DNA from 2 places in the Geothrix sp. genome. Region 2 is predicted to be linked to the other one. Evidence: riboswitches for the same ligand, from Rfam matches in the RefSeq annotation. Region 2 holds a riboswitch; the other holds the start of a gene.

Region 1 (4,457 bases), 1.1 Mb from region 2:
CCATCCGGTAGAATGATCATTCGACCTTTTTCCGGAGTAGCTCAGGGGTCAGAGCGGGTGACTGTTAATCACTAGGTCGGGGGTTCAAATCCCTCCTCCGGAGCCAGCAACACCCGCCCCGCGTCAGCGGGGCGGTCCATTTCAGAGGAGACGACCGGATGAGATCAGCCCTTTGCGTGGCGATTCTTGCAATCGCCCTCCCCCTGGCCGGCGCGGACACCGCGAAGCCCTCGGCCCCCGCCCAGTCAGCCAAGGCGAAGGCGGCCACGCCCGACAAGACGAAAGGACCCGCCATGATCACCACCGATTCCGGCCTGAAGTATGTCGACACCGTGGTGGGCACGGGCGCCTCGCCGGCTCGCGGCCAGCAGTGCCTGGTCCACTACACCGGCTGGCTCAACGACGGCCGGAACGGTCGCGGCAAGAAGTTCGACAGCTCCGTGGACCGTGGGCAGCCCCTGGCCATTCCCATCGGCGTGGGTCGGGTCATCAAGGGCTGGGACGAGGGTGTCATCAGCATGAAGGTGGGCGGCAAGCGCACCCTCTACATTCCCTCCTACCTGGGCTACGGCCCCCGGGGCGCGGGCGGGGACATCCCCCCCAACGCCGACCTGATCTTCGACGTGGAGCTGGTCAGCGTTCAGTAGCCCTCAGGAGAAGGTCAGCGCGTACGCCAGGTCGGCCTGCAGATCCCGGACGTCCTCGAGCCCGATGGAGAGCCGGATGAGGTCATCGCTGATGCCCGCCCGCCGGCGGGCCTCGGGCGTCATGGAGGCGTGGGTCATGGAGGCGGGGTGGGCCACCAGCGACTCCACGCCGCCCAGGCTCTCGGCCAGCGTGAACCAGCGGAAGCGCCGCAGCACGTAGTTCAGGCGCTCGTTGCCGCCCTCCTTCAGCTCGAAGCTGAGCATGGCGCCGAAGCCGCGTTGCTGGCGTTTCGCCAGCTCATGCTGCGGGTGGCCGGGCAGGCCCGGGTAGTGGACCTTGCCCACGGCGGGATGGGCCGCGAGGAACTCCGCCAGTACCTGGGCGGTGGCCTCGTGCTGGCGCATGCGCAGGGGCAGGGTCTTCAGGCCGCGCAGCACCAGGAAGCAGTCGTGCGGCGCCTGCGAGGTGCCCAGCAGGTTGTTCACGCTCTGGATCTGCTGGGTGAGGGCGAGCCGGCCGGGGGCTGAGACGACGATGCCGCCCACCACGTCGCTGTGGCCGTTGAGGTACTTCGTGGTGGAGTGGATGACCAGGTCGGCGCCCAGGTCGAAGGGCCGCTGCAGGTAGGGGGACAGGAACGTGTTGTCCACGGCCACGAGGCAGTTCGGCTGGCGATGGCCGATGGCAGCCACGGCGGCGATGTCCGTGAGGCGGAGCAGGGGGTTCGACGGCGTCTCGATCCAGATCATGCGGGTGTTGGGCTGGATGGCGGCCTTCACGGCCTCGAGGTCCGCCAGGTCCAGGTAGGTGACCTCCAGGCCATAGGCCTTCTTGGCGTGCTCCAGCAGGCGGAAGGTGCCCCCGTAGCAGTCCACGGTGCTGATGAGGTGGCTGCCGTGCTCAAACAGGTTCAGGGCCACCAGGATGGCGCTCATGCCGGTGCTGGTGCAGGTGGCGCCGTGGCCGCCCTCCAGCAGGGCGATGGCCTCCTCCAGGACCGCGCGGGTGGGGTTGCCGCTGCGGGTGTAGTCGTAGCCCGCGTTGGTGCAGATGTCCTTGAAGGCGAAGGTGGACGAGAGGTACAGGGGCGGCATCACGGCACCATAGGCGGGATCCGGCTGCACGCCGCCATGGACGCACTGCGTGGCCACACCCGCGTCGGGCACGAGGCCCGGCCGGTGGATCCAGCCCGCATTGCCCTCCCGCCCGGGGGGCTGGATGGTGAAGTGGTAGGCCGGGTTGCCGGGCACGTTGGTATCGAGGAACTGCTCGCTCACAAGAACCTCCAGGGAAGGAGGATCCTCATCGTTTCATCGCGATCCAAAACGCAAAGGGGCCCGATTGCTCGGGCCCCTTCGCATGTCAGCTTCCGACACGTCAGCATCTCTCCGCGAGGACTCGCGGCAGGAATTGGCACCTTGCTTTCGCAGGTTGCCAAGGTTTCACAGGGCCCGTCCCTCCACCTTTCTGGATATCACGTGATGAAACTGACAAAGATCCTGTGGAACGACAGTATCCGACAGGGCCATTGAATCGCCAAGAAAATTCAATGAAGCACGAGAGCCAGAATTCCCGGTCCCCTCTCAGGCCTTCCAGTCACCGTGCAGCTGCCCCTCGAAGACGGGCTGCACGGGGCCGGACATGAGGATGTGGCCCTCGGGTGCGAACTCGATGTCGAGGGTGCCGCCGGGCATCTGGACCGTGACGCGATCCTCCACCAGGTTCAGGCGCCGGCAGGCGGCGGCGGCGGCGCAGCTGCTGCCCGAGGCGGGCGTGTAGCCGGCGCCCCGCTCCCAGATCTCGATGCGGATGCGCCTGCGGTCGACCACCTCCACCAGCAGGACGTTCACCCGCTCGGGGAACTCCGGGTGTCGCTCGATCCTGGGCCCCAGGCGGCAGGCATTGGCCTGGGAGACCTCGCCCGGGAAGACCACGCAGTGGGGGTTGCCCAGGCTGAGGGCCGTGATGGTGACTGGGCCCGTGGGGAGGAAGAGCGGGGTTTCCAGGACTTCGAGCTGGGAGGAGATGCCCGTGAACGGAATGTCGCCCGCCTTGAAGCTGGGTACGCCCATATCCACCTGGACGAGGCTGCCATCCGGCGCCAGGAAGCGCGCAGCGGAGAGGCCACCCAGGGTGTGGATCTGGCACTCGGTGCCATGCGCGTGGCCCGCCTCGAACAGGTAGCGGGCGAAGATGCGGAGGCCGTCGCCGCTGGTCTCCGCCTCACTGCCGTCCGGGTTGAAGATGCGCAGCCCGAAGGCGCCCGGATGCTCCGGCACCTCCAGCGGACCCAGCAGGAGCCCATCGGAGCCGATGCCCAGCCGGCGATCGCAGAGCGCCTGGATGAGCGGGGGCGCCGGCTCGAAGGCGGTCCGGGTCGGATCCACCACGAGGTAGTCGTTTCCGAGCACGTGGAATTTGGAGAAGCGGAGCGTGTTCGACATGGTCAGGGGCGGCTCACAGGGTGATGCGGGTTCCGAGCACCTGGAGGAACTGGGCGAGCCAGGCCGGGTGCGCGGGCCAGGCGGGGGCGGTGACCAGGTTCCCGTCGGTGACGGCGCCGTCGATGGCGATCTCGGCATACTTCCCCTTGGCCACCTCCACCTCGGCCCGGCAGGCGGGATAGGCGGAGCAGGTGCGCCCCTCCAGCACGCCGGCTGCGGCCAGCAGCTGGGCGCCATGGCAGATGGCCGCCACCGGCTTCTTGGCCGTGAAGAAGTGCCGCACGAGGTCCAGCACCTTCGGGTTGAGCCGCAGGTACTCGGGAGCCCGGCCGCCGGGGATCACCAGGGCGTCATAGGCTTCAGGCTTCACATCCGCGAAGCTGGTGTTGAGGGTGAACCGGTGGCCCGGTTTCTCCGAGTAGGTCTGGTGACCCTCGAAGTCGTGGATGGCCGTGGCCACGGAGTCGCCGGCCTTCTTGTCGGGGCAGACTGCATGCACGGTGTGCCCCACGGCCAGCAGGGCCTGGAAGGGCACCATGATCTCGTAGTCCTCGCCGAAGTCACCGACGAGCATGAGGATCTTCTTCGCGGCCATGGGAGTCTCCTTGGGGTGGTGGAACCGCCCCGATGATACGCGTATCCAGGGCTGAGCAGGGCCCGATCGGGCAAGTCCGGGACCCCCGGACCTGCGGGCCGGGACCGGGTCAGGCCTGGAGGTAGACTTCGGCGCCCTTCTGCACGAAGGTCTCCGCCATCTCCTCCATGCCCTTCTGCAGGGCCTCCTCCTCGTTGTAGCCATGGCTCTCGGCGTACTGCCGCACATCGTCCGAGATCTTCATGGAGCAGAAGTGGGGGCCGCACATGGAGCAGAAGTGGGCGGACTTGGCGCCCTCCGCAGGCAGCGTCTCGTCGTGGAATTCCCGGGCCGTGTCGGGATCCAGGGCCAGGTTGAACTGGTCCTCCCAGCGGAACTCGAAGCGGGCCTTGCTCATGGCATCGTCCCAGATACGGGCGCCGGGGTGGCCCTTGGCGAGGTCCGCGGCATGGGCGGCGATCTTGTAGGCGATGACGCCGTCCTTCACGTCCTTCTTGTTGGGCAGGCCCAGGTGCTCCTTGGGCGTCACGTAGCAGAGCATGGCGCAGCCGTACCAGCCGATCATGGCGGCGCCGATGGCCGAGGTGATGTGGTCGTAGCCCGGCGCGATGTCCGTGGTGAGGGGGCCCAGGGTGTAGAAGGGGGCCTCATCGCAGACTTCCAGTTGCTTGGTCATGTTCTCCTGGATGAGGTGCATGGGCACGTGGCCGGGGCCCTCGATCATCACCTGCACGTCGTGCTTCCAGGCGATCTTGGTGAGCTCGCCGAGG
Region 2 (4,457 bases):
AAAACCTTGTTTTTAACCGCAGATGGCGCAGATGTGCGCAGATGAGAAACCGGGCGTTGTTCCCGTTCATTTATCTGCGCCATCTGCGTCATCTGCGGTTTCATCTTTAAAGCCCCAGGTAATCGATAGCGACATCGCCCAGAACGGTGACCTGGCAGGCCAGGCGCTGATCGGGGGGCGCGTTCAGGCCACCCAGGAAATCTCGTTCTTCGGGTCCCATTTCACTGCAATGAGATAGCCCTTCCATCACGCGCACGCGGCAGGTGCCGCAGGAGCCCGTGCGGCAACCAAAGGTGATGTCCGCGCTTGCGGCATCGGCGATGCGCTGCAGGGACGTGCCCGCCGGTGCTTCCACCAGCAGGTCCTCCAGGCGGAAGTGGACCTTCACCACGGGGCCTCCGGCTTGGGCAGCAGGGGCGCCACCAGCTCCACCTGGCCGAAGGGGGCGGAGAGCTGCAGGCCACGGATGCGGGGGCGGATGGCGTCGATGACCTCCTGGGCGATGGCGAGGCCCTCCTTGATCTGATCCTCGGCGGTGGACCATTTCGCCATGCGCGTGAGCACGGTCGGCGGCACATAGGCACCGGGCACCTCGTTGGCCATGAACTCGGCGTTGCGCAGGCTCTTGAGGGGCCAGATGCCCGCGATGATGGGCAGGCCGCCCTTGCCGTCGAGGGCTTCCGTGAAGTCGAGGAAGCGGAACAGGCTTTCGGCGTCGAAGACGGGTTGCGTGATGGCCCACTGGGCACCGGCCTCCACCTTGTAGCGGAAGCGCGTCTTCTCCCGCTCCAGGTCCGCGGCCACGGGGTTGGCGCCCACGCCCACGCTGAAGGACGTCGGCTTGCCGATGCTGGCGCCGCCCAGGTCGAGACCGGTGTTGAGGCGCTTCAGCATGTTCACCAGGCCGATGGCGTCCACGTCGAAGACCGCGGTGGCCTGGGGATAGGGGCCCAGCTTCGGGGGATCGCCGGTGACTGCCAGGATGTTGCGCAGGCCCAGGCCTGCCGCTCCCAGCAGGTCGCTCTGCATGCCCAGCAGGTTCCGGTCCCGGCAGGCGTAGTGGAGGATGGTCTCCAGGCCCACCTGCTGCTCGATGATCAGTGCCGTGGCCAGGGCCGACATGCGGGCCATGGCGCGGGGGCCGTCCGGCACGTTGATGGCGTCCACGCCCAGGGCCCGGCACTGGCGGGTCTTGGCCACGAGCTTGTCGTACTCCATGCCCTTGGGTGGCACCAGCTCCACGGTGTGGATGAACTCGTTCTGGGCCAGCTTCAGGCTGAAGCGGCTGCGGAAGGCGAAGGGCACCTCGGGCTGGGGCTGCTCGTGGGGCTTCAGCTCGAAGCCACCACCGCCCTGCACGAAGGCGCGCTCCTGCCGGAAGGCGCCGCGCATGGCCCGGATGTGGGCCGGCGTGGTGCCGCTGCAGCCACCCACGGCGCGGGCACCCGCCGCCAGGGCGCGCCCGGCGAAGCCGCCCAGGTACTCGGGGCTGGCGCCATAGATCAGGCGGCCATCCACCATGTTGGGCAGGCCCGGGTTGGGCTGGAGGACGATGGGCTTGGCCGTGACGGCCTTCAGCTTTTCCAGCAGGCGGAGGTGCGGCGCCGGACCGTTGCCGCCGATGAGGCCCACCATGTCGGCGCCCCAGGTATCCAACTGCTTGATGAACCAGTCCGGCTCGGCGCCGAAGAGGGCCTGGCCGTCCTCGTTGGTGGTCATGAGCGCGGCAATGGGCAGCTGGCCCGCCTCCTGCACCGCAAGGATGGCCTGGTGGATCTCGTTCAGGTCCTCGAAGCCCTCCAGGACGATGAGATCGGCGCCGGCTTCGATGAGGGGGGTGGCCTGTTCGCGGAAGAGGGCCCGGGCCTCGTCGAAGGAGGTGGGTCCCCAGGGCTCGATGCGCACGCCCAGGGGGCCGATGCAGCCGGCCACCCAGGCCCGGGCGCCCTGCTGGGCGATGGCCCTCTTGGCCAGGTCCACACCCTGGCGGTTGATGGCGTCGAGCTCGCCATCGAGGCCCCGGGCCGCGAGCTTCAGCCGACCCGCCCCCCAGGTGTTGGTGGTGAGCACCTGGGCACCGGCGGCGAGGAATTCGCCATGGATGGCCAGCAGCAGGTCCGGTGACTTGAGGTTGCACTCCTCGAAGCTGCGCTGCAGGGTGATCCCGCGGTCATGCAGGGCCGTGGCGGTGCTTCCGTCGAAGAGGAAGCACTCGCCCGCGTCGAGGGCCTGCTGGAAGGTGGGATGGGTCATGGCTGCGCCTGGAAGGGACAGTCGCTTGATCGGCATCCAGGTCGGTTCGGGTCAGTCTGTGACGGTTCGGTATCTTCCCCCCGGGCACGCCGAGGGCAGGAGTTGGCACCTTGCTGTCGCAGGTTGCCAAGGTTTCACAGGGCCTTTCCCTCCACCTTTCTGGATAGCGCTCTAGGACTGCCAAAGATCGAGCGTCAAGAATGAATGGGGAGAGGACCGCCGTCAAGCCGGGGGTGGCGCCGCGGGCGGCTGGGGGCCGATGCCCTTGCGCTTCATCTGGCCCCAGCCCTCCTTGCCCCGGAACCAGTCGATGGTGCCCTTCAGGCGCCACCACACGGTCATCTGTCGGTAGCCGAAGTTCTCGACCACGGCGGTGAAGAGCAGCAGGGACCAGGCCTTGAGCCCCTGGTACCGGTGGCCGCTGATCTCCTGGAGCACCACGGACACCACGGAGTTCAGCACGCCCAGCAGGAGGGCCACGTAGATGAAGAGGATCGCGAAGGCGCTGTTGATGGAGTGGGTCCACAGGGACCACACGAACACCACGTAGCCCAGGACCTCGATGACCGGCGCCAGCGCCTCGAAGAAGATGAAGTAGGGCATGGAGAAGAGGCCCACGCGCCCGTACTTCGGGTTGAACCACATCCGCCGGTGCTTCCAGAGCGTCTCCAGCAGGCCCCGCTGCCAGCGGTTCCGCTGCCGGCCCAGGACCTTGGCGTCCTCGGGCACCTCGGTCCAGCAGACGGGGTCGGGCACGAGGGTGATGTGGTAGGGCCGCTTCCACTCGCGCAGGCACCGGTGCATGCGCACCACCAGCTCGAAGTCCTCGCCGATGGTGGCGGTCTCGAAACCGCCGGACTGGACGATCAGCTCCTTGCGGAACACGCCGAAGGCCCCGCTCACGATGAACATGGTGTCCAGGGAGGCGAGGCCCACGCGGCCGAATAGGAAGGCCCGCAGGTACTCGACGATCTGGAAGCGGGCCAGCCAGGAATCGGGGAGATGGATCCCGCGGATGCCCATGGCCGTGACCCGGCACCCGTTGAGGGGGCGGATGACGCCGCCGGAGGCCACCAGGTTGGGGCGGTCCATGAAGGGCCGGGCGATGCGGAGGAGCGAATCGTTCTCCAGCAGGCTGTCCCCGTCCATGCAGCACACCAGCGGGTAGCGGGCGAGGTTGATGCCGCAGTTCAGGGCGTCGGCCTTGCCGCCGTTGGCCTTGTCCACCACCACGAGGTTGGGCACGTAGGCGCTCTCGTAGATGCCGCGGACCTCCTTGGTGGGCAGGAGCTGGCGGAGCACGCGATGGCTGGGCTTCAGCCGGAAGGCCTCGATGAGTTTCTCCAGCGTGGCGTCCTTGCTGCCATCGTTCACCACCACCACCTGGAACTCCGGGTAGCGGAGGCTGATGAGGCTGTTCACGCTGGGCACCACGCCCGCCTCCTCGTTGTAGGCGGGGCAGATGAGGGTCATGGGCTTGTAGTGGCTGGTCTCGAAGGCGGTGTCGAGCCGATCGGTCTCCACCTCCTCGAGGTAGCTCCGGATGGAGAAGAAGGCCCGCAGGATCAGGGACAGGTGCGTGAGGTGGAGGGCCAGGAAGTAGACCAGGATGCCCCACTCGATGAAGACGGTGACGAAGCCGCGGAAGCTCACTGGTGCCCCCGCTCGTCGGCCCACTCCAGGCGCTCCCGCGCGATGTCGCGGGCGAAGCGGTCCGCCGTGGGATCCTCCGCCAGCCAGGTGAGCGCCGACGTTCCGGCATGGCCCAGGTCGGCCATGCCCTGGGCGGCGTTGCGCCGGACCTCGTAGATCGGATCGCTGGTCAGGGCGATGAGGGCGGGGATGGCATCGGGACCGCCGATCAGGCCGAGGGCCTTGGCAGCCTGGGCCCGGACGGGCCAGGCCTCGTGCTGGGCCAGGGGCTCCACCCTGGCATAGGTGAGGGGATCGGCCAGGGCCGCGAGGGCCTTCAGGGCCGAGGCCTGGATGTCCACGTCGGGGTTGGCGATGAGCTCCAGCAATCGGGGCTCGCTCTCGCGGTGCCGGTGCGAACCCGCCAGGAGGGCGAAGAGGATCCAGGGTTCCGGAGCGCCTCCGGGCGGCTCGAGGTGCGACTCCAGCCATGGGAGGAGGTCCGGGCCGAAGCCCTCGAGCACCCGCAGCAGCCGCTCCCGCTGGTAGCGCTCCTCCCGCAGCACCCAGTC

What was found. Region 2 has a riboswitch for S-adenosylmethionine ahead of QOZ81_RS14055 (bifunctional homocysteine S-methyltransferase/methylenetetrahydrofolate reductase). Riboswitches for the same ligand answer to the same signal wherever they lie in the genome.
Region 1: it holds a riboswitch for S-adenosylmethionine, as region 2 does, so the genes downstream of both, QOZ81_RS02315 (trans-sulfuration enzyme family protein) here and QOZ81_RS14055 (bifunctional homocysteine S-methyltransferase/methylenetetrahydrofolate reductase) in region 2, are expected to answer to the same signal.

Annotation. Positions count from the first base shown of each region.
Region 1 is NZ_CP126625.1:530,119-534,575, forward strand. It holds tRNA gene QOZ81_RS02305 (tRNA-Asn) at 31-106, shown strand; gene QOZ81_RS02310 (FKBP-type peptidyl-prolyl cis-trans isomerase) at 159-647, shown strand; gene QOZ81_RS02315 (trans-sulfuration enzyme family protein) at 651-1,925, opposite strand; SAM riboswitch class I at 2,026-2,126, opposite strand; gene dapF (diaminopimelate epimerase) at 2,232-3,092, opposite strand; gene QOZ81_RS02325 (DJ-1/PfpI family protein) at 3,106-3,687, opposite strand; gene thiC (phosphomethylpyrimidine synthase ThiC) at 3,797-4,457, opposite strand, start outside.
Region 2 is NZ_CP126625.1:3,151,715-3,156,171, reverse strand. It holds gene QOZ81_RS14060 (2Fe-2S iron-sulfur cluster-binding protein) at 107-391, opposite strand; gene QOZ81_RS14055 (bifunctional homocysteine S-methyltransferase/methylenetetrahydrofolate reductase) at 385-2,253, opposite strand; SAM riboswitch class I at 2,320-2,423, opposite strand; gene QOZ81_RS14050 (glycosyltransferase family 2 protein) at 2,476-3,906, opposite strand; gene QOZ81_RS14045 (HEAT repeat domain-containing protein) at 3,903-4,457, opposite strand, start outside.